Regions from separate parts of the Brachybacterium zhongshanense genome, predicted to be linked through region 1. Evidence: predicted binding sites of a transcription regulator. Region 1 holds the regulator's gene; the other holds the start of a gene.

Evidence for each region. The regulator LexA, encoded in region 1, represses DNA repair genes until DNA is damaged. The targets are predictions, from matches to a motif close to TCGAACANNTGTTCGA.
Region 2: a site for LexA is predicted at 1,740-1,755, ahead of ACZ5AJ_RS05565 (HNH endonuclease signature motif containing protein). Genes of this name have one in related genera too.

The regions. Positions count from the first base shown of each region.
Region 1 covers NZ_AP043790.1:1,994,632-2,005,315, reverse strand. Annotated here, with positions in the region: gene ACZ5AJ_RS08990 (class I SAM-dependent methyltransferase) at 1-99, opposite strand, end outside; gene hflX (GTPase HflX) at 254-1,831, shown strand; gene ACZ5AJ_RS08980 (ATP-dependent DNA helicase) at 2,024-4,000, shown strand; gene lexA (transcriptional repressor LexA) at 4,020-4,733, opposite strand; gene ACZ5AJ_RS08970 (LysM peptidoglycan-binding domain-containing protein) at 4,903-5,415, shown strand; gene nrdR (transcriptional regulator NrdR) at 5,452-5,916, shown strand; gene ACZ5AJ_RS08960 (HelD family protein) at 6,259-8,517, opposite strand; gene ACZ5AJ_RS08955 (proteasome assembly chaperone family protein) at 8,651-9,625, shown strand; gene ACZ5AJ_RS08950 (cold-shock protein) at 9,933-10,136, shown strand; gene ACZ5AJ_RS08945 (spermidine synthase) at 10,311-10,684, opposite strand, start outside.
Region 2 covers NZ_AP043790.1:1,217,906-1,228,589, forward strand. Annotated here, with positions in the region: gene nagE (N-acetylglucosamine-specific PTS transporter subunit IIBC) at 1-1,670, shown strand, start outside; gene ACZ5AJ_RS05565 (HNH endonuclease signature motif containing protein) at 1,926-3,734, shown strand; gene ACZ5AJ_RS05570 (sulfite exporter TauE/SafE family protein) at 3,902-4,561, shown strand; gene ACZ5AJ_RS05575 (NADPH-dependent F420 reductase) at 4,562-5,140, opposite strand; gene ACZ5AJ_RS05580 (UDP-N-acetylglucosamine 1-carboxyvinyltransferase) at 5,227-6,783, opposite strand; gene ACZ5AJ_RS05585 (cation:proton antiporter) at 6,868-8,562, shown strand; gene ACZ5AJ_RS05590 (NUDIX hydrolase) at 8,551-8,988, opposite strand; gene ACZ5AJ_RS05595 (carbohydrate ABC transporter permease) at 9,024-9,884, opposite strand; gene ACZ5AJ_RS05600 (carbohydrate ABC transporter permease) at 9,881-10,684, opposite strand, start outside.

The DNA of each region.
Region 1 (10,684 bases):
GCTCGTGACCAGGTCGCGCTCCGCGCCGGCGAGAGAGGCGCGCAGGGGGAAGCGGACGTCGTCGGAGTCCGGTGAGGGGGTGAAGTAGTGCTGATCCACGGCGCCAGGATACGGACCGGCCCGTTGCCCGCCGTCCAGTCCGCAGTCCTCTGCGGCCGGCGCGGATGCGCCCAGCGAGAAATCGCTCGACCGGTTCCGGGGGACGTGGGATTCTTGGGGCCTCACCATCCCCGACCCGAGGAGAGCCCCGCCCGTGCCCATCGCCTTCCATCCCGATCCTGAGCCCGACGCCGATGTCGAGGAGAGCAGCGCGGCGGAGGCCGGCACCGCAGGGGTCGAGGAGACCGTCGAGGCGGAGACGTCCTATGCGCAGGGGAGCACGGCCTCCCCTCGTCGGGATCGTCTCACCGACCGGATCCTGGCCCGCGGCGATGCCTCTGTGTCCGCCGTGACCTACTCCTCCGAGGCCGACGGCGAGCAGCTCGACCTCGCCGATCGCCATGCGCTCCGACGCGTGCGCGGGCTGTCCACCGAGCTCGAGGACATCACCGAGGTCGAGTACCGCCAGCTGCGTCTCGAGAAGGTCGTGCTCGCCGGCCTCTACACGTCAGGAGGCGCGGAGGAGGCGGAGAACAGTCTCCGCGAGCTCGCCGCGCTCGCCGAGACCGCCGGATCCGAAGTGCTCGACGGCATCCTCCAGCGACGGGCCCATCCGGACCCTGCGACGTTCCTGGGCCGGGGCAAGGCGGCTGAGCTCGGCGAGATCGTCGCCGAGGTGGGCGCCGACACGGTCATCGCCGACGGCGAGCTCGCCCCCAGCCAGCGTCGCGCCCTCGAGGACGTGGTGAAGGTCAAGGTCGTCGACCGCACCGCGCTGATCCTCGACATCTTCGCCCAGCACGCGAAGTCCCGTGAGGGCAAGGCGCAGGTGGAGCTCGCGCAGCTCGAGTACCTCCTCCCGCGTCTGCGCGGCTGGGGCGAGTCGATGTCCCGCCAGGCGGGTGGCCAGGTCGGCGGAGCGGGCGCCGGCATGGGATCCCGCGGCCCTGGCGAGACCAAGATCGAGCTGGATCGGCGCCGCATCCGCGATCGCATGGCCAAGCTCCGCCGGGAGATCAGAGCGATGGCGCCAGGGCGCGAGGCCCAGCGGGCCGACCGCCGGCGCAGCAAGGTGCCCTCGGTCGCGATCGCCGGGTACACCAACGCCGGGAAGTCCTCGCTGCTGAACCGCCTCACCGGTGCCGGCGTCCTGGTCGAGAACGCGCTGTTCGCGACCCTGGACCCGACGGTGCGGCGCTCCCGCACCCCCGACGGCCGCGAGTTCACCTACGCCGACACCGTGGGCTTCGTGCGGCACCTCCCCACGCAGCTGGTGGAGGCGTTCCGCTCGACGCTCGAGGAGGTGGGCGACTCCGACCTGCTCCTGCACGTGGTCGACGCGTCCCATCCCGACCCCGAGGGCCAGATCCGGGCGGTCCGCACAGTGCTCGGGGAGCTCGAGGGCTTCGACGTCCCCGAGATCGTCGTCCTGAACAAGGCCGACCTCGCATCGCCCGAGACCATCGCGCGCATCCGCAGCCAGGTGGAGCACTCCGCCGTGGTCTCGGCCCGCACGGGCATGGGCATCGAGGAGCTGCGGGACCTGATCGCCGAGCGGCTGCCCCGCCCGGCTGTCGAGATCGACCTGGTGGTGCCCTACTCGCGCGGGGATCTGGTCTCGCGCGTGCACTCCAACGGCGAGGTCATCGCCGAGGAGCACCTGGCGGAGGGCACGCACCTGCATGCACGGGTCGACGAGGCGCTCGCCGCGGAGCTGCGGGCGGCGGCCTGACGTCGCCTTCCGGACACGGCCCTCCGGTCGCTCGCCGGACACGGCCCTCCGGCCGCTCCGGCCCGGTCGGGTGCGACGGATCTGACGGATCCGACGGCGCGGCGGGAGCGGCCGGTCGGCCCGTGCGGCTACCCTTGATCGGTGACTTCCGCCCCCGCCCCCGCAGCCTCGACCGCGGAGCTCGACGCCCTCATGGAGGCGGCCGTCACCGCGGTCGGCGGAAGCCCTCGCGAGGGTCAGCAGGCCATGGCCCGGGCCGTCGGGACCGCCATGGAGGGCGGTCGGCATCTGCTGGTGCAGGCCGGTACCGGGACGGGCAAGTCTCTGGCCTATCTGGTGCCCGCTCTGCGTCACGCGGTGCTGAGCGGTCGGCCCGTCGTCGTGTCCACCGCCACCATCGCCCTGCAGACGCAGATCGTGCGCAAGGACCTCCCACGGCTGGTGGAGGCGCTCGCCGAGCATCTCCCGCGCACCCCCACCTTCGCCCTGCTGAAGGGGCGGGCCAACTATCTGTGCCGGCACAAGCTCGACGGCGGCTACCCGCTGGACCTCGATGCCGGGGCGCTCTTCGCCGAGGTGCCGGTCGACGTCTCCCGCGGCGGCGGCACGGAGAAGCTCGGCGACCAGGTGCGGCGCCTGCGCTCCTGGGCTGAGGAGACGGAGACCGGGGATCGTGACAGTCTCCAGGACGCCGTCTCGGATCGGGCCTGGCGCCAGGTCTCGGTCACCGGCACGCAGTGCCTGGGCAGCACCTGTCCGATGGTCGAGGACTGCTTCGCCGAGCGCAGTCGCGAGCTCGCGCGGGAGGTCGACCTCATCGTCACCAATCACGCGCTGCTGGCGATCGATGCCTTCGACGGCCACGGCATCATCCCCGAGCATGACGTGGTGGTCTTCGACGAGGCGCATGATCTGGTCCCCCGCGTGACCGGCGCGGTCACCGAGGTCCTCACTCCCGGCATGGTCCGGGGCGCAGTGCGTGACCTCCGCAGCCTCGGCGTCGCCGCGACCGCGCTCGACGATGCGGGCGAGGAGCTCAGGGAGTCCCTCGAGCAGATGCCGGACGGCAGGGTCATCGGCGATCTGCCGCAGAGGCTCGGCGATGCCGTCGGCCAGCTGAGGGTGCAGGCCCGCACAGCCCATTCGGACGCCAAGGAGGCGGGGGAGGGCGGTTCCGTGGCGACCGCGGGCGCACGCAAGGCGGTGCGCGCCTCCCTCCAGGAGATCATCGACGTGTGCGAGCGGCTCTCGGCGCCCGACGAGGACGACGTCGTCTCCGTCTCACGGTCCGCGGCGACCGGTCGCTCGAGCCTCCAGGTGGCGCCCATGAGCGTTGCGGGGGCCATGCGCGGGGCGATCCTCGAGGATCGGACGGCCGTGCTGACCTCGGCGACGCTCGCTCTCGGCGGGCGCTTCGAACCGCCGGCGGGCGAGGTCGGCCTGGCTCGTGCGGGTCGCACGGGAGTGGACGAGGTCCCCGCGATGGAGGATCGCGGAGCGTGGGCAGGGCTCGACGTCGGAAGCCCCTTCGACTACCCGCGTCAGGGGATCCTGTATGTCGCCCGGCACCTGCCCGCCCCTGGGCGAGAGGGGACCGCGCTCGCGATGCTCGACCATCTCACCGAGCTGATCGAGGCGTCGCACGGCGGGGCGCTGTGCCTGTTCTCCTCGCGTCGCGGTGCTGAGCTCGCGGCCGAGCACGTCAGAGGGAGGCTCCCGCTGCCTATCGGCGTCCAGGGCGAGGACTCGATGGCGAACCTGGTCCGTGACTTCCGCGAGGGTGAGGACTCGAGCCTGTTCGGGACGCTGACGCTGTGGCAGGGCGTGGACGTCCCGGGGCCCGCCTGTCGGCTGGTCACCATCGACCGGATCCCGTTCCCGCGCCCCGACGATCCCCTGACCTCTGCCCGTCAGGAGCGCATCTCGCAGCGCGGGGGCAACGGCTTCATGTCGGTCTCCGCACAGCATGCTGCGCTGCTGCTCGCACAGGGAGCCGGACGCCTGATCCGCTCTCAGGAGGACCGCGGCATGGTCGCGGTGCTGGATGCGAGGCTGGCGAATGCCCGGTACGGGGGCTATCTGCGTGCAGCGATGCCGCCTCTGTGGCCGACGACGGATCCTGACGTCGCGCTCGGAGCGCTGCGTCGCCTCAGCGGCACCGGCGCCTGAGCGCGGCGGGCCTCGCGGGTCAGACGGAGCGGAGCACCGCGACGACCTTCCCGAGGATCTCCGCATGGTCGCCCAGGATCGGGGCGAAGGCGGGATTGTGCGGCATCAGCCAGACATGACCGTCGCGCTGGACGAATGTCTTCACGGTGGCTTCGCCGTCGATCATCGCCGCGACGATCTCCCCCTTCTCCGCTGTCTGCTGACTGCGCACCACCACCCAGTCGCCGTCGCAGATCGCGGCATCGATCATCGACTCCCCGACGACCTGGAGGAGGAACAGATCACCGTCGCCGACCAGCCGGGACGGGAGCGTGAAGACGTCCTCGACGTGCTCCTCCGCGGTGATGGGGACGCCGGCGGCGATGCGACCGACGAGCGGCACCGCGACAGACGGTCCGCCCGCGGTCGCCTCGGCGGGCTCCGGAGCGGCCGACGGCGCGTCGTCCTCGTCGGGGAGGACGACCTCCATCGCGCGCGGACGCTTGGGGTCGCGGCGCAGGAACCCCTTGCGCTCGAGTGCCTGGAGCTGATGGGAGACGGAGGACGAGGAGGTCAGGCCGACGGCGTCGCCGATCTCTCTCATGGAGGGCGGGTATCCGCGTCCGGCTATCGAGTCCTGGATGGTCTCGAGCACGAGGCGCTGGCGCGCGGTGAGCGAGGGGGACGCTGATCCTTCCGCGTCGCCGACGACCTTGAGTCTCGGCTCCTGGCGGCGTCGGGTGCTCGGGGTCATCGTGAGGGCCTCCTGGCTTCGTCTGTCGGACCCCCGCGATTCCGTGGTCCGTGCTCCCAGGGTAAGCGGGGGCACACGATTCGCCAAACATGTGTTCGAGATAGGTCTTGCGCGTCGCCAATGCCTGACCTACTCTCGCACAGAGGTTCGATCGAACAGGAGTTCGGATATGCAGACGCACATGACCGTCCCCGCGACGTCCGGGATCGCTGCGCAGCAGGCGCGGATCATCTCCCTCCCTGTCCGGGGCGAGGCGACGGCGGCTGCGGCGGGCGCCCCTTCCGCGGGGCGCTCCGCAGCGCGCGGCCCTGTGGCGACCGGCTCCCCGGAGTCGGGTCGCGATGCCGCCGCGGCTCCTTCGAGCGTCCGGCTGGAGATCACGCGGCGCGGCCGCACTGTACTCGCCGCCCTCGCCTTCCTGCTGGGCCTCCTCGTGGCGAGCGTGCTGATCCTGGCCTTCGACGTGCCCAGCGCCCTGGCCGGCCAGGAGGAGGCTGAGGGGGAGGTCGTCACGGTCGCTGCGGGCGACACCCTGTGGGGCTACGCGGAGCGCTTCGCGCCCGAGGGGGTCAGCGAGCAGGAGTACATCGCGCAGCTGCGCACGCTGAACCATCTGCCCACCGGCAGGGTGACCGCGGGCCAGCAGATCGTGCTTCCTGCATCGGGGGCTCTCGAGGACTGATGGCCCTGCCGCCGGAGGGCCCGGTAGTCTAGGGGGATGCACTGTCCCTTCTGCCGTCACCCCGACTCGCGGGTCGTGGACTCCCGGACGTCCGATGACGGATCGACGATCCGACGCCGTCGGCAGTGCCCGAACTGCTCCCGCCGGTTCTCGACCACCGAGACCGCGTCCCTGTCGGTCATCAAGCGGTCCGGTGTGAGCGAGCCGTTCAGCCGCGGCAAGGTGATCTCCGGGGTGCGCAAGGCGTGCCAAGGGCGGCCGGTGAGCGATGATCAGCTGGCCGTGCTTGCGCAGCGGGTCGAGGAGGACATCCGGGCGAGCGGGCAGGCCGAGATCGAGGCCCATGGGGTGGGGCTGGCGATCCTGCAGCCGCTCAAGGAGCTCGATCTGGTCGCATACCTGCGCTTCGCGAGCGTCTATCAGTCCTTCGACTCGCTCGAGGACTTCGAGTCCGCCATCGCACGACTTCGCGAGGAGACCGCCGCGCCGGCTGAGAGGTGAGGGCCGACGAGCCGAGCTCGTCCGTGCGCAAGGGGTCGGCGGCCTCCGCTGCTGTCGGTCCCATGGTGGCATCTGCGCAGGTCACCCTACGTGGAGGTGTGGAATCCGCGCCGAATGTGATGCAGTTCTCAGCTTGATCGGAACAGTGGGTCCCCGGTGTGCGGACTGTGCGTAAGATATCCGTCGTGCGCCGTCGAGGCGCACATCAGATCGGCGGTCGTGGAGGGGAAGCCACGGCCGCCGATCGCTTCTCCGGAGGCTCCGTCGGCGGACCGCATTGCTCCAGTCCGAGCAGCATCCTCTCGGCGATGCCATGCCGTGCCCCGCTGCTCCGCTCCGAGCTCAGATGCTGCTGTCGCCGACGATGCCCGCGGGCAGCGGCCGTGCGTGCACGAGTCCGAGGTGCGCAGTGGGACGGGTCATGGCCACGTAGAGGTCGCCCGCGCCGTGCTCGTCCACCAGCTCGGCGGGCTCCACCACGACCACGGCATCGAATTCCAGGCCCTTCGCGTCCTTCGCTGTCATCACCGAGATCTCGTCGTCCACGCCAGAGGAGCCCGATCCCACCGCGGAGACGCCGGTGCTCGCATGCAGAGCGCGCACCTGCTCGGGAATCCGATGCTCGGCGATGATGACGGCAATCCGGCCGATCCCTTCCGCGTGCAGCATCGACACCTGCTGGGCGGCGGTGCTCTCCAGCGCATCGGCTGCGGACCGTTCGATGGCGGCGCCTCGCTCGCCCTCGCGCACGGACGTCACCGTGGTCACGGGGAGGTCATGCGCATGGGCCATACCCAGGGCGTGCTTCATGATCGTCGCCGGCGTCCGGTAGTTGACCGTCAGGCGCTCGACCTGGAGGCGGTCCTGGATGTAGGGGGCGAGGGCTGACTGCCAGGAGCTGGTGCCGCCGGCCGACGAGGTCTGGGCGACGTCGCCGACGACGGTGAACGACTTGGTGGGGCAGCGGCGCATCAGAGCGCGCCAGCTCATCGGTGAATGCTCCTGAGCCTCGTCGACGACGACGTGGCCGTACGTCCACGAGCGCTCCGATGAAGCGCGCTCAGCGAGCGTGCGACCGTCCCGCACCCGATTGACCTGGTCGGCGAGATCCTCTGCTCGGATCATGCCGGAGGTATCGAAGCTCTCGAGCACCTTGCGGGCGTAGTCGACGTCCGCCTCGCGCCGCTCTGCGGCGTCCCTGGCGCGGGCCTCTTCGGGTGCGGAGTCCTCTCCGAGGATCTCGGCGATCTCATCGAGGAGGGGGACGTCCTCGACCGTCCACGGTGAATCCTTGGGTCTGACCAGGAGGTCGATCTTCTCAGCGAGAGCGCGCGGAGCAGCGGCGCGCAGGCGATCGGGTCGTGAGAGGAGGACCCTCAGGAACCCTTGCGGCGTGTACGGCAGCCAGGCGAGATTCAGCTCGCGACGCACGTCGGGGTCGTGCCGCAGATCGGCAAGGATGTCGGGGCGGTCCTCGGGCACGACGGTGCGTCCGGCGGCCTTGAGCGCAGCTTCGTAGCGCTCGGCGAGCCGATCCAGCGCAGAGCGCACGAAGACGGCTCGAGCGGCGTTGTGCGGCTTGTGCGCGGAACGGGCATCGCGGCGCGCAGAGCGCACGTCCTCCCGTGTCAGGACGAACTCCGTCCCGTCGATGCGCAGGCGGACATCGCGTGCAGGGATCCTCTGGCGCTGCTTGACGGCGCGCGCGAGCAGCTCCGCCATCGCGGCGTCACCCTTCACACGGGCGACCTCGTCCTCGTCGTGGATGCTCGTCTCTATCCCCGGGAAGAGGGTCCCCGGAGTCATCATCACGACGCCAGACTCGCCGAGGCTCGGCAGCACCCGCTCGATGTAGCGCAGGAAGCCCTGCGTGGGCGCCATGATCAGCACCCCCGTGTGCTCCAGCCGGCGGCGATGCGTGTACAGCAGGTATGCGGCGCGATGCAGGGCGACGGCGGTCTTCCCGGTGCCCGGGCCGCCCTGCACCACGAGCACTCCCCGGTTCTCCGAGCGGATGATGCGGTCCTGCTCGCCCTGGATGGTGGCGACGATGTCGCCCATGCGGCCGGTGCGCTGGCCGGAGACTGCGGCGAGCAGAGCGCCCTCGCCCTGCAGGACGACATCGTGGCCGTCCTCGAGCACCGAGGAGTCCAGGACATCGTCCTCGAGACCCGTGATCGTGCGTCCGCGGCTGATCAGATGCCGGCGCAGCCGCACCCCCTGAGGGTCTGCCGAGGTGGCCTGGTAGAACGCAGAGGCGGCGGGAGCGCGCCAGTCCACGAGGAGCTGCTCGCGCTCCGGCGTGAACAGGCCGATGCGGCCGATGTAGCGACGCGCGCCGTCGTCGGTGTCCAGGCGCCCGAAGACCACCGCCCGGCTGACGGAGCGAAGAAGCGCGAGGCGGTCCTCGTACAGGGCCATGAACGAGTCCCGCTCGGAGCGGTTCTGATGGGTGGAGGCGTGCTGGGACGCCTGGATGCGATCGAGATTGCGCTCCACCTGAGCGATGAGCTCGTCGAGCCGCTCGTACAGCCGATCCGCGTACGACTGCTCGCGAGCGAGCTCCCTGGTGAACTGCTGTTCAGCGGCGTCCACGGACATGCTTCCCCTCACGGTCTCCTCGGGTGCGCCGCCGTCCCTGGGAGACCCCGGTCCGGCAGAGCGCGGTGGTCCATTATGGTGGACGGGCCTGGGTGCGTGTGCCATCCGGGAGGCCGCGAGGGAGGAGACGCCGATGCGGGACCCGCGCGATCTCTACGCCTTCGAGGACCCGGAGGTCCTCGATGCCGTTCCCAGGGGAGAGCTGACGCTCGTCCATGCTCTGCCGGGGATGGTGGATGCCGGGGGTGCGTGCCGCATCGCGGCGACCTACCTGCGCGATGAGCTGCGTCATATGCGTCTGGTGAGGTTCGACGCCGACGAGCTCCTGGACTACCGGGGCTCGCGACCGCAGGCCAGGTTCGATGGCCTCAGCTACACCTCCGTCGATGTCCCCGAGGTCACGCTCTCGCTCATGTACGACGAGTCGGATCGCCCCTTCCTCTTCCTCGACGGCCCGGAGCCCGATCTCCAGTGGCGCCGCTTCGCACAGGCGATCATCGATCTCGTCGAGTTCTTCGACGTGGACCGCGTGGTCGGGATGCAGGCGATCCCGATGGCCGTCCCGCATACGCGCCCCATCGGTCTGTTCGCCCATGCCAACGATCCCTCGATGCTCGCCGGGATCGACATGTCCGGCATCCGTGAGGTGGGGCCCGAGGACGATGATGAGACCGACATCGGGGTGCCGGCCGCCTTCGGCGCCCTGCTCGAGCTCGAGCTGGGTCGGTCCGACCACCCGGCGATGGGCTTCGCCGCCCAGGTCCCGCACTATCTCACCAGGACCGACTTCCCCGCCGGCGCCCTCGCCCTGCTTCGGCGGGTCAGCGGTGCGACGGGCCTGGATCTGCCCCTGGTCGATCTCGGGGATCTGACAGAGGCGGCGACGGCGGCGATCGAGTCGACGCTGGTCCACAACGCCGAGGTGCGCCAGATAGTCACCGCGCTCGAGCAGCAGTACGACGCGATGAAGGAGGGGGACGACTCTCCTCTCGCGACCACGATGGATCTCCCGACCGCCGAGGAGCTGGGCGACCGCTTCGAGCGCTTCCTGGCCGACCGGGACGGCAGGGGCCCCGACGCCTCGGCAGGGCCCGACGACTCCGTGTGAGCCTCTGTGCGGGTCCTTGCGAGCCTCTGCGGGCCACTCAGAGCGCCGATGACGCCGGCTTCGTCCGGTTCCTCCCGGTGTTCGTTACGGCTTCGTGACCGGCACCTTCGCTGATCAGTGTGAACGGGGCCACGGCCGTGCCAGAATGGGCACGTTGCGGTGATGCAGGTCCAGCAGGACAGTCCGTCGTCGGTTCCCCGGCACAAGGACGGCACAAGCCTGATGCCACCCGTTCCACGGGGGACGGCTTCACGCGGCACCAGGTCGCATGGGCGGCCGTTGATGGACGACACAGGAAGTGACAGGTATGGCACAGGGCTCGGTCAAGTGGTTCAACTCCGAGAAGGGCTACGGCTTCATCGAGATCGACGGGGGCGGCGCTGACGTCTTCGTCCACCACAGCAAGATCGACATGGACGGCTACCGCTCCCTCGATGAGGGACAGCGTGTGGAGTTCGAGGTCACCCAGGGGGAGAAGGGTCCGCAGGCCGAGCAGGTCCGCCCTCTCTGAGAACCCTCGGGAACAGAAGCGACGACGGGTCGGTCAGGAGCGAGAGCTCCTGACCGACCCGTCCTCCGTTCCTGCTCTCGCTGGAGGGCATCGCCATCCGCGGAAGGCCATCGCCGTCTGCGGACGAGAGTCGACCGGCCGCTGTCGCTGGCCGGCGCCCGTCCGGTGCTGCGGTCAGCCGTCCTCGAGCACCCTGCCCGAGCGTCGGATCTGCTCGACCTGCTCAGGCCTGGCAAGGCGCACGGATACGGCATCGGAGCGCAGCGCCCGATCCACTCCCTCGGGCAGGGGCCTGCTCGACGCCATCAGCACGCAGTTCCCGCGGCGCTTGCCGGAGAGATGGGCCGGCTCAGCGATCACGCCGACGTGCGGGAAGGCCAGTGAGAGCGTGGCCAGCTCATCGGCAAGGAGCCGGGTGCCCGGGGGAGCGGCGCAGTTGGCGAGGTATATGCCTCCGTCCTTGAGGACTCGCGCCGCATGCTGCGCCGCCCGGGAGCCGATGAGGGACCGAGGAGTCGTGTCGCCGGCGAAGACATCGCGCACCAGGA
Region 2 (10,684 bases), 780 kb from region 1:
ACCCGGCGAACGTCGCCCTCTTCCAGGGCATCGAGGCCGACGCCGTCAACCCCGCCTTCGACAACCTCCAGAACGTGTTCGTCGACATCCTGTGCGGGCTCATCGGCGCCTACGCGTACGACCATTTCAAGGACACCAAGCTCCCCGACGCGCTCTCCTTCTTCTCCGGGCGCCGCTGCGTCGCCATCATCACCGCCGGCATCTCCCTGGTGCTCGCGCTGGTCCTCTTCTTCGTCTGGCCGCTGGTCTACACGGGCCTGGTGAGCTTCGGCGAGTTCATCGTCACGCTCGGCCCGGCGGGCGCCGGGATCTACGGCTTCCTGAACCGCCTGCTCATCCCGCTGGGCCTGCACCACGCCCTGAACTCGGTGTTCTGGTTCGACGTCGCCGGGATCAACGACCTCGGCAACTTCCTCAACAACACGGGCACCTATGGAGTGACCGGCCAGTACATGACCGGATTCTTCCCCGTGATGATGTTCGGCCTGCCCGGTGCGGCGCTCGCGATGTACGTGACCGCGAAGACCTCCCGGCGCAAGGTCGCCGCCGGCGTCCTGCTCTCGAGCGCCGTCGCGTCGTTCTTCGTGGGCGTCACCGAGCCCCTCGAGTTCTCCTTCATGTTCCTCGCCCCCGGGCTGTACGTCGTGCACGCCCTGTTCACGGGCATCTCGATGGCGGTGAGCGCGCTGCTGCCCGTGCGCATGGGCTTCGGCTTCTCCGGCGGCTTCATCGACCTGGTGCTCGGCTGGGTCAACCCGATGGCGCAGAACCCCTGGGGGATCCTCGTCATGGGAGTCTTCTGGTTCGTGGTCTACTTCCTCGTGTTCCGCTTCATCATCCGTCGGTTCGATCTCAAGACCCCGGGGCGCGAGGATGACGAGGGCCTCGAGGGCGGCGTCGCCGCCTCCTCCGGTGCCGCCTCCGGGGCGGGGGCCGACAAGCATGTGGTCGCGGCCTCGGCCTTCATCCCCGCGCTCGGCGGGAAGGAGAACATCCTCGACCTCGAGAACTGCGCGACCCGTCTGCGCATGGAGATCGCCGACCCGTCGCTCGTCGACGACGCAGCCCTCAGGCGGGCGGGCGCCGCGGGCGTCATGAAGCCCGGCGGCAGGTCCGTCCAGGTCGTCTACGGCACCTCCGTCCAGTTCGTGAAGGATGCGATGGATGCACTGATGGCCGGGCGGATCACGCCCGTCGAGGCGCATGAGGCCGCGGACCTCGAGGCCGGGGCCCATCCCGACGGCGGCGTCGCCACCCGCACCTCTCACCTGGTGCGCCTGCGCCAGCCCCTCGCCGGCGTGCCCGTCGACCTCTCGACCGTGCCGGATGCGACCTTCGCCGAGGGGATCATGGGTCCGGGCGTGGCGATCGAGCCGTCCGACGGCGAGGTCGTGGCTCCGGCCGCCGGCACTGTCACCCATGTCTTCGACACCGGTCATGCTGTGGCCCTCACGCTGTCCGACGGCACCGAGCTGCTCATCCATGTCGGCCTGGACACCGTGAAGATGGGCGGTCAGGGCTTCACAGCACATGTCGGCACCGGCGACACGGTGACCGCCGGGGACCCGCTGCTGAGTGTCGATCTCGACGCCGTGCATGCGGCGGGACATCCGGTCATCACCCCGATCATCGTGCTCAACGACAAGGAGGCGAGCATCGAGCTGGTCTGAGGACTGCTCCGGGGACTGCTCCTCCCGCGCGGGCGGTTGTCCACAGTCGGCGCGGAGGGCTGGCGCACCTCGAACATATGTTCTATGCTGGGCTGGTCTTCGCAGGTCAGGGGTAGCTTCTGGGGGCCTGCAGGGGTGCAGTCGCGATGCCTCTGCGCCCCGGTCCGCATCGGTTGAGCAGGGGGAGGGGTCATGGTCCGCAGGAGGGATGCGCGTCCGCGGCGCGGGAGGCGGCGGCATGCAGGTCGCCCTCCCGTGCTTCACTCCCTCCTGCTCCGGCTGCCCTGCCGACAGCACCTAGCACCTGCCCCTGCCGCCGCTCCGCCCGCCGACCGCGGCACTCCGTCGTCGGCCTTCGGTCCTGCCGTCGCCCGCTGCCTCGCCGATCCGGCCGACGGCGCTCGCGCGATCAAGCCCGCCGGGATGGGCCGCGCCCGCAGCGCAGCCTGGAACGACGGCGAGAAGGTGGGGCGCGCACGTGGTGAGGCCTCGGGTGCCGCCCGCGGCTTTCGGGCCGGGAGGAGAGCAGGCCGGAAGGAGCGCGAGGGCGAGCTGCTGCCGCCCTGCCGGCCGGTCCGCGCCCGTCGGCCCCTGGACCCGGAGTCCTTCGCCGAGCGCTCCCAGGTCGAACCCGGATCCTTCGAGGCCCTCGCCTCCCGCGAGCTCTTCGCCATGCGCGCGCGGGTCAATCGCATGCACGCCGAGCAGATGCGCAGCACCGCCATGCTCTGGGACGACGAGGACCCGGACCCCGCCGGGGACTCCTTCGCGCTCCTCGTCGCCGATGCCCGCCGCGTCTCCCTCCCGCGCGCGAAGTCCCTGCTGCGCGACGCGGTCACCGCCGTCTCCGAGATGCACCGGACCTTCGACCGCTTCGAGAAGGGCCACTTCCCGGTCGAGTGGCTCGAGATCATGCTGCGGCGCGTGCGCCGGCTCACCCTCGGGCAGCGGATCCTCGTCGACGCGCGCGTCAGCGAATGGGATCTCGAGAACATCGCCATGGACACCTTCCTCCGGCACCTGTCGCTGCTCATCGCCTGGTTCCGCGATCGCAGCGAGGAGCCCGCGGCGATCGAGCGCCGCCAGGTCGCCCTCGATGTCGACTCCGACGGCGACGGCACCGCCACCCTCACCGTCACGGGCCCCAGTCCCGAGATCCTCGACCTCGCCCGGCGTCTCGACCTCGCCGCCCGCTCCGTGCAGGACGCACAGCGCCGCGCCCTCGAGGACGGCGAGGAGATCCCCTTCGATCTCGACGGCCAGGCGCAGGCCGCCGGTCGGGCCAGCGGTCTCGGCGCCCTCCGCTACGCGATCCTCCAGCGCACCGTGCTCGAGACTCCCGGCGTCGATACCCGGGGCTCCCGCTTCCGGATGCAGGTCGTCGTGCCGATGCTGACCCTCCTCGGCCTCTCCGAGGCGCCCGCCACGATCGACGGCATCCATCCGCTGCCGGCGAGCCTCGCCCGCAGGCTCGCCGCCGACGAACCCACCTGGCACCGCATCCTCACCGATCCCGCCGACGGACGCTTCCTCCCCGTCCCCGCCGCGCAATACCGGCCCACCACCGAGATGGCCGAGCACCTGCGCCTGGTCAACCCCGTGTGCGCCGTCCCCGGATGCACCATCGACGTCGGCGCCATCGGGGAGATGGACCACACCGAGGAGTTCGACCACCGCGACCCCGCCGCCGGGGGCCCCACCGCGATCGAGAACCTCCACCGGCTGTGCCGCCGCCACCATCGGATGAAGACCGACGGGGAGATCGACGTCGTGCGCGAGTCCGACGGGACCTGCACCTGGATCGTGCGCGGGCGGCGCATCGAGTCCGTCGAGGAGAACCGGGACCTCATCACCCCGATCCACGCCGCGATGCTCGAACGGATCGCCCTCGACCACCGGGAGCAGGAGATCTGGGAGTCGATGGTGCGATTCTTCGCCGAGTCCGACAGCATGGACGAGGTGCTCGCCGAGATCTTCGCGGACGACCACCCGCCCGACCCGCTGGCCGATGTGCTCCCGCCGACACCGCCGGACCCGATGCTCCGTCAGCGACCGCCCTTCTGAGCCTGGATCGAGTAAGGTCCTCGGGTCGTCCTCATCGCCCCAGGAGGCCACTCATCTCCGGATTCCTCGCCCACCTGCCCGCGCTCGGCACGGGGGAGTGGCTCCTCGTCGTCCTCGCCGCGCTCATCGTCGGCTTCTCGAAGTCCGCGCTGCCCGGCGCCGGCACCATCGCCGTAGGGCTGTTCGCCATCGCCCTCCCGCCCAAGGAGTCGACCGCCGCGCTGCTGCTCCTGCTGATCCTCGGCGACTGGATCGCCCTGTGGATGTATCGGCGGGAACCCGACTGGCGCACCCTCGTGCGGCTGATCCCCAGCGTGCTCGTCGGACTGATCGTCGGCGCCGCGTTCCTCGCCCTCGCCGACGCCGGCGCCGTGCGCGGAGGCATCGGCGTCATCCTGCTCGTGCTCGTCGGGATCACCGTGTGGCGCCGCCGAGCCGCCCGGACGACGGACGGCGACGGGCCCGCCGTCGGGCGTCTCGCCCGCATCGGCTACGGATCGCTCGGCGGGTTCACCACCATGGTCGCCAACGCCGGCGGACCGCCGATGTCGATGTACTTCTACGCCATGCGGATGCCGGTGCTGACCTTCCTCGGCACCTCCGCCTGGTTCTTCGCGGTCATCAACATCCTCAAGCTGCCCTTCTCGGCATCGCTCGGACTCTTCCGCACCGAGTACCTGCTGATGGATCTGCTGCTGGCGCCGCTCGTGATCGGCGGCGCGCTGATCGGCCGACGCATCGCCCAGCGCGTCCCGCAGAAGGTGTTCGAGAAGGCGATCCTGGTGCTGACCGTCGTCTCCGCCCTCGCGCTGATCGTCGGGGCCTGATCAGGCGGTGACGGAGAACCCGCCGGTCCAGGAGATCTTCTCGCCCGCGGCGAGGGTCAGCTGAAGGAACCCGAGGCTCTCCAGCTCCCGAGCACGCTTGAGCGAACCGGCGTCGATCGCCCCGAGGCCCGCCTTCTCCACGGCCGAGAGCAGCGTCGACTTCGCCTCGGCGTCGTCGCCCGCGACCAGGACGGTCGTGGTCGAGGAGCCGATGGTGCCCGCCGAGAGCGTGCCTGCGAAGTTCGTGTTGAACGCCTTGAGGACCTTCGAAGCGGGCAGCTTCTTCTGGATCTCGGCGGCGGCCGACGAATCCGACGGGACGACGAGCGCGTCGAAGGTCTGGAAGTCCAGCGGGTTGGTGATGTCGACGACGACCTTGCCGGCGAGCTGCTCGCCGTGCTGCGCGATGATCTCGTCGACCGCCGGGTAGGGGACCGCCAGGACGACGATGTCGCCCGTGACCTGCGCGCTGCCGACCTGGTCGTGGGAGATGTGGGCGACGTCCGCGCCGCCCTTGCCCAGCACTCCTGCGATCGCGCTGGCCATGGCCCCGGTCCCGAAGATGGTGGCTGTCGTCATGATGCTTCTCCTTCTGAGGGGTTGATATCTCAACTAGATCCCCGGTCGCGGGAGAAGGCGCCTGTGAGGTGCGAGACGTCGAGCGCTCAGATGTCGCGGAAGGTCTCGATGCGAGCGCCCAGCGCATTCAGGCGCTGCGCGAGGTCCTCATAACCTCGGTTGATGACGTAGACGTTCCGGAGGACCGAGGTCCCCTTCGCCGCGAGCATCGCCAGCAGCACCACGACGGCCGGACGCAGCGCCGGCGGGCAGACGATCTCCGTGCCCGACCAGCGTGTCGGCCCTTCGATCAGCACCCGGTGCGGATCCATCAGCTGCACCTTCGCGCCCAGCTTCGTGAGCTCCGTCAGGTAGATCGCGCGGTTCTCGTAGACCCAGTCGTGCAGCAGAGTCTGACCCTCGGCGGTCGCGGCGATGACCGCGAAGAAGGGCAGGTTGTCGATGTTCAGGCCCGGGAACGGCATCGGGTGGATCTTGTCGATCGGTGCCTTCAGGGTCGACGGGAAGGTCGTGATGTCCACCAGGCGGGTCCGGCCGTTCTCCGCCATGTACTCCTCGGAGCGCTCGTAGCGGAAGCCCATCTCCTCGAGTATCGCCAGCTCGATCTCCATGAACTCGATCGGCACCCGGCGCACCGTGATGCTCGAGTCCGTGACGATCGCGGCGGTGATCAGGCTCATCGCCTCGATCGGATCCTCGCTGGGGGCGTACTCGACATCGGTGCGGATCTCCGAGCGGCCCCGGACGCGCAGAGTGGTGGTGCCGATGCCCTCGATCTGCACGCCCAGCTCCACGAGGAAGAAGCACAGGTCCTGGACCATGTAGTTCGGACTGGCGTTGCGGATGATCGTCTCGCCCTCGTAGCGGGCGGCCGCCAGCAGGGCGTTCTCGGTGACCGTGTCGCCGCGCTCGGTGAGCACGATCGGACGCGTCGGCCCCGCGCCCGGCGTCGCATGGGCCTGGTAATGGCCCTCGGTCGCCACGACGGAGAGGCCGAACGGCCGCAGCGCCGTCATATGCGGCTCGACGGTGCGGGTGCCCAGATCGCAGCCGCCCGCGTACGGGAGCTGGAACTCCTCCTCGCGGTGCATCAGCGGGCCCATGAACATGATGATGCTGCGAGTGCGCCGCGCGGCCGCGGCATCGATCGAGGCGAGGTCGAGGGTCTCGGGTACGACGATCTCGAGGTCGTTGTGCTCGTTGAGCCAGCGTGTACGCACACCGATCGAGGTGAGCACCTCGAGCAGGCGGTTGACCTCCTCGATGCGGGCGACCTTGCGCAGGATCGTCGTGCCCGTGTTCAGCAGCGAGGCGCACAGCAGGGCGACGCCGGCGTTCTTCGAGCTCTTGACGTCGATCGCGCCGGAGAGGGTCGTCTGCCCGTGCACGCGCAGATGGCTGGGGCCGGAGGTGCCCAGACCCACCAGCTCGGTGTCGAGCGCCGAGCCGATGCGCGAGAGCATGTCGAGGGTGAAGTTCTGCTGGCCCTTCTCCATGCGGTTCACGGCGCTCTGACTGGTGCCGAGCTGCTCGGCGAGCTGGGCCTGGGTGAGACCCGTGTGCTGGCGGGCGTCCCGGATGAGGGCGCCGATCCGGGCGCGGTAGGTCAGATCTGACTCGTCGACGGTCTGCGTATCGGTCATGACCTGACGTTATCTCAGACATGAGATATCGGGGAGATTGTGGCGGGAGGTGTCGGTCACCTCGGCCACCCCATAATGGAGCGCATGTCGATCGAAGGTCTCGAGCTGGTGGCAGTGGTCGCGGTGCTGATCATCGTCGCCGTCTCCTACTTCGCCGGCAAGCTCGGCGTCGCCGCACCGATCCTGCTGCTGCTCGTCGGCCTCGGACTCGGCGCGCTGCCGGGCATGCCGCCGATCGAGCCGGAGCCCGAATGGATCCTCGCCGTCGTGCTCCCGCCGCTGCTGTACTCGGCTGCGGTGAACATGCCGGTCATAGACCTCCGGCGTGACCTCGGGACGATCGGGGCGCTGTCCGTGCTCCTCGTGCTCGTCTCCGCCTTCGGCGTCGGACTGCTCCTGTGGTGGATCTTCCCGGACCTCAGCTTCGCGGCCGCCGTGGCCGTCGGCGCCGTCGTCTCCCCGCCCGACGCCGTCGCCGCGACCTCCATCGGCAAGCGGCTGGGTCTGCCGCCGCGACTGCTCACGATCCTCGAGGGTGAAGGCCTCGTCAACGATGCGACCGCCCTCGTGCTGCTGCGCACCGCCGTCGCCGCGACCGCCGGCGCCTTCTCCTTCACCCATGCTCTCGGCGACTTCGCCTACGCCGTGGCGGTCGCGCTGGTGATCGGCGGCGTCGTCGGCATGGTCTCCGTCTGGGTCCGCTCGAAGATCGACCAGCCCGCCCTCAGCACCGCCATCTCCTTCGTCGTCCCGTTCATCGCCTTCCTCCCCGCCGAGTCCCTGGACGCCTCGGGAGTCATCGCCGTCGTCACCGCCGGACTGATCACCGGCGCCACCAGCGCCCGCAAGCTCCGCGCGGCCGACCGCAGCGCAGAGCGCACCAACTGGCTGACCATCCAGCTGCTCCTCGAGAACGGCGTCTTCCTGCTGATGGGCCTCCAGCTGGTGACGCTCGCCGACGCGGTGGAGAACGTGGGGCTCTCGGTCTGGAACGCCGTATGGATCGGTGTGATCGTGACGATCCTGCTCGGAGCGATCCGGGTCGTCTTCGTCGTCCCCCTCGTCTTCCGGCTCAAGCGCCGACGCCACACCAGCGAGCGCATGATCGGCCGCTTCGAGGAGATGCTCGATCACGTCGAGAACGACGAGCGCCTCGCCCAGCACCCCCGCGCCGAGCGCGTGACCCGCTGGCTCCGGCGGGAGCGCGCCGATGCCCGCTTCTACATCGACAACGGGCTCGGCTGGCGCGGCGGAGCGGTCCTCGCCTGGTCCGGCATGCGCGGGGTCGTCACTCTGGCCGCCGCCCAGTCCCTCCCCACCGACTTCCCCTACCGCACCCAGCTGATCCTGCTCGCCTTCGTCGTCGCCCTCATCACCCTCGTCGGTCAGGGCGGCACCCTCCCGCTGCTGATCCGCGTGCTCGGCATCCGCGGCACCGACGAGGAGCATGCGCGCCGCGAGCTCGAGCTCCTCCTCGGCGAGATCTCCGAGGCCGCCACCACCCAGGTGCTCGACAACCCCGACCTCCGCCGCCGTGACGGCAGCGCCTTCGACGACGACGTCGTCGAGGAGGCGCGCGACCGGATCCGGAGGATCGACCAGACAGAGCGCCCCGGCGACCGGATCCGCCGGCAGAACCTCGAGCTGATGCAGGCGATCATGGACGCGCAGCAGGACGCGCTCAACGAGGCCCGCTCCGCCGGCACCTACGACTCCCACACCATCAGCGCCGCGCAGAAGCGTCTCGATCAGGGGATGACACGCATGTCAGAGGGATGACGAGCGCCACGCGGAGATCGCCGTATCGACGAGGTCGACCCGCGGACCGGCGTCGTCCAGCTCATCGAGCGGGATCCACTCGGCGCGGTCAGTCGTCCCGCCGATCTCGAGGGTGCCGAGCTCGCCGCCCGTGATCCGGGCCCGATAGATCGCGCGCACAGACCTCGAGGGGCGACCCGACTCCTCATGTCGGGAGGAGGTCTTCACATCGATCGCCAGCAGCTCGCCGAGCTCGGCCGTGTACCCGGTCTCCTCGAGGACCTCCCGCACTGCGGCCTGCTCGCAGGTCTCCCCGAACTCGACGCCTCCTCCCGGCATCGTCCAGCCGGGAGCGGAGCCGTTGAACCAGCTCAGCAGGATTCGATCCCGCTCGTCGACGATGACGGCGTAGGAGGCCAGGCGGGTGTCGTACTCGGTGAAGTGCATGGGGGAGAGCGTACGGGTCGCGACATCGCCCAGGCCTATTTCACCGCGCCCTGCGTGAGACCCGAGATCACCCAGCGCTGTGTCAGCAGATAGACGATGATCGCCGGCGCCATCGCCATGAGGTAGCTGGCGAAGGCGATGTTGTAGCTGTTGTTGAACTGCGTCTGGAACATGTTCTGCAGCACCGGGAGCGTCTGCAGGGTGGGATCCGAGGTGATCAGGCTCGGCATCATGAAGTCGTTCCATGAGCCCAGGAACGCGAAGATGCCGACGGTCGCCGCCATCGGGCCGAGCAGCGGGAAGATCAGCCGCCAGAACACCTGCCAGGTGGTCGCGCCGTCCACGCGCATCGACTCCTCCAGCGACAGCGGGATCGAGCGCAGGAACGCCGAGAACAGCATCGTGTTGAACGCCAGGGCGAACACGATGTGCAGGATCGCCACACCGATCGGGTTGTCGAGTCCGACCATCCCGGTCAGCTTCACCTGCGGGAGCGCGACGACCGGGAACGGGATGAACATCGCGGCCAGCAGGTAGAAGAACGACCAGCGGAACAGCCGACTGTCCCAGTTCCGCACGATCGCGTATGCGGCGAGCGAGGAGATGACGATCTCGCCGACGACGGCGATGACCGTGATGAACGTCGACATCGCGAGCGAGCGGGGGAAGCTCGTGAGGGTCCAGGCCTCGGCGAACGAGCCGACGCTGAACGGCGAGGGCAGGGTGAAGGCCTCGCCGTCGACCGCCTGGGCATCGGTCTTCAGCGACATGTTGATCGTGACCAGCAGCGGCACGATGACCGCGAGCGAGCAGACCAGCAGGATGATCGTGGCGGGCCAGTTGGGCCGCTCCCTCCCTATGCGGGAGCGGCGGCGGGTGTGCGTCGTGGTGCTCATGCTCCGAAGGTCGCTTTCCCGCGCGTGATCCGCAGCTGGATCAGCGCGATGATGATGCTGATGACGAAGAAGACGGCGGCATTGGCCATCTGGTAGCCGTAGTCGCCGCCCTCGAAGCCCTTGAAGATCGACATGGCGACCGAGCGGGTCGCCGTGCCGGGACCGCCGTCGGTGAGGCCGACGATGATGTCGTAGGCGTTGAGGTAGTTCTTGAAGCCGAGGATCGTGTTGATGACGACATAGCCGGAGACCAGCGGCAGCGTCACGTGCCACAGACGTCCCGCGGGGCCGGCGCCGTCGATCGAGGCGGCCTCGTAGATGTCGCCGGGGATGGTGACCAGGCCGGCGATGTAGATGAGCATCGTCGAGGGGACCGTCGACCAGGCGGTCACGATGACGATCGCGACCCAGGCGAGATCCTCGTTCGCGAGCAGCGACGTCGAGAGGATGTCGATGCCGAGCGCCTGCCCGATCGCCGGGAGGGTGTTGGCGAAGAGGAACTTGAAGACGAAGGCGATGATGATCCCGGAGATCACCATCGGCAGCACGAAGATCGTGCGCAGCGCCGCCTGGAATCGGATCCTCGAGGTGAGTCCCAGCGCGATCGCGAACGCGATGATGTTCACGACGATCACGGTGACCAGCGAGAAGCCGATGGTGAAGCTGTAGGCGCTGAGGATCCCCTCGTCGCGGAACACGGCGATGTAGTTGCGCAGGCCGATGAACTCCCAGTCGCCGAACCCTATGGAGTTCGTGAACGAGTAGAAGAATCCCATCACTGCCGGGAGCGCGATCGCCAG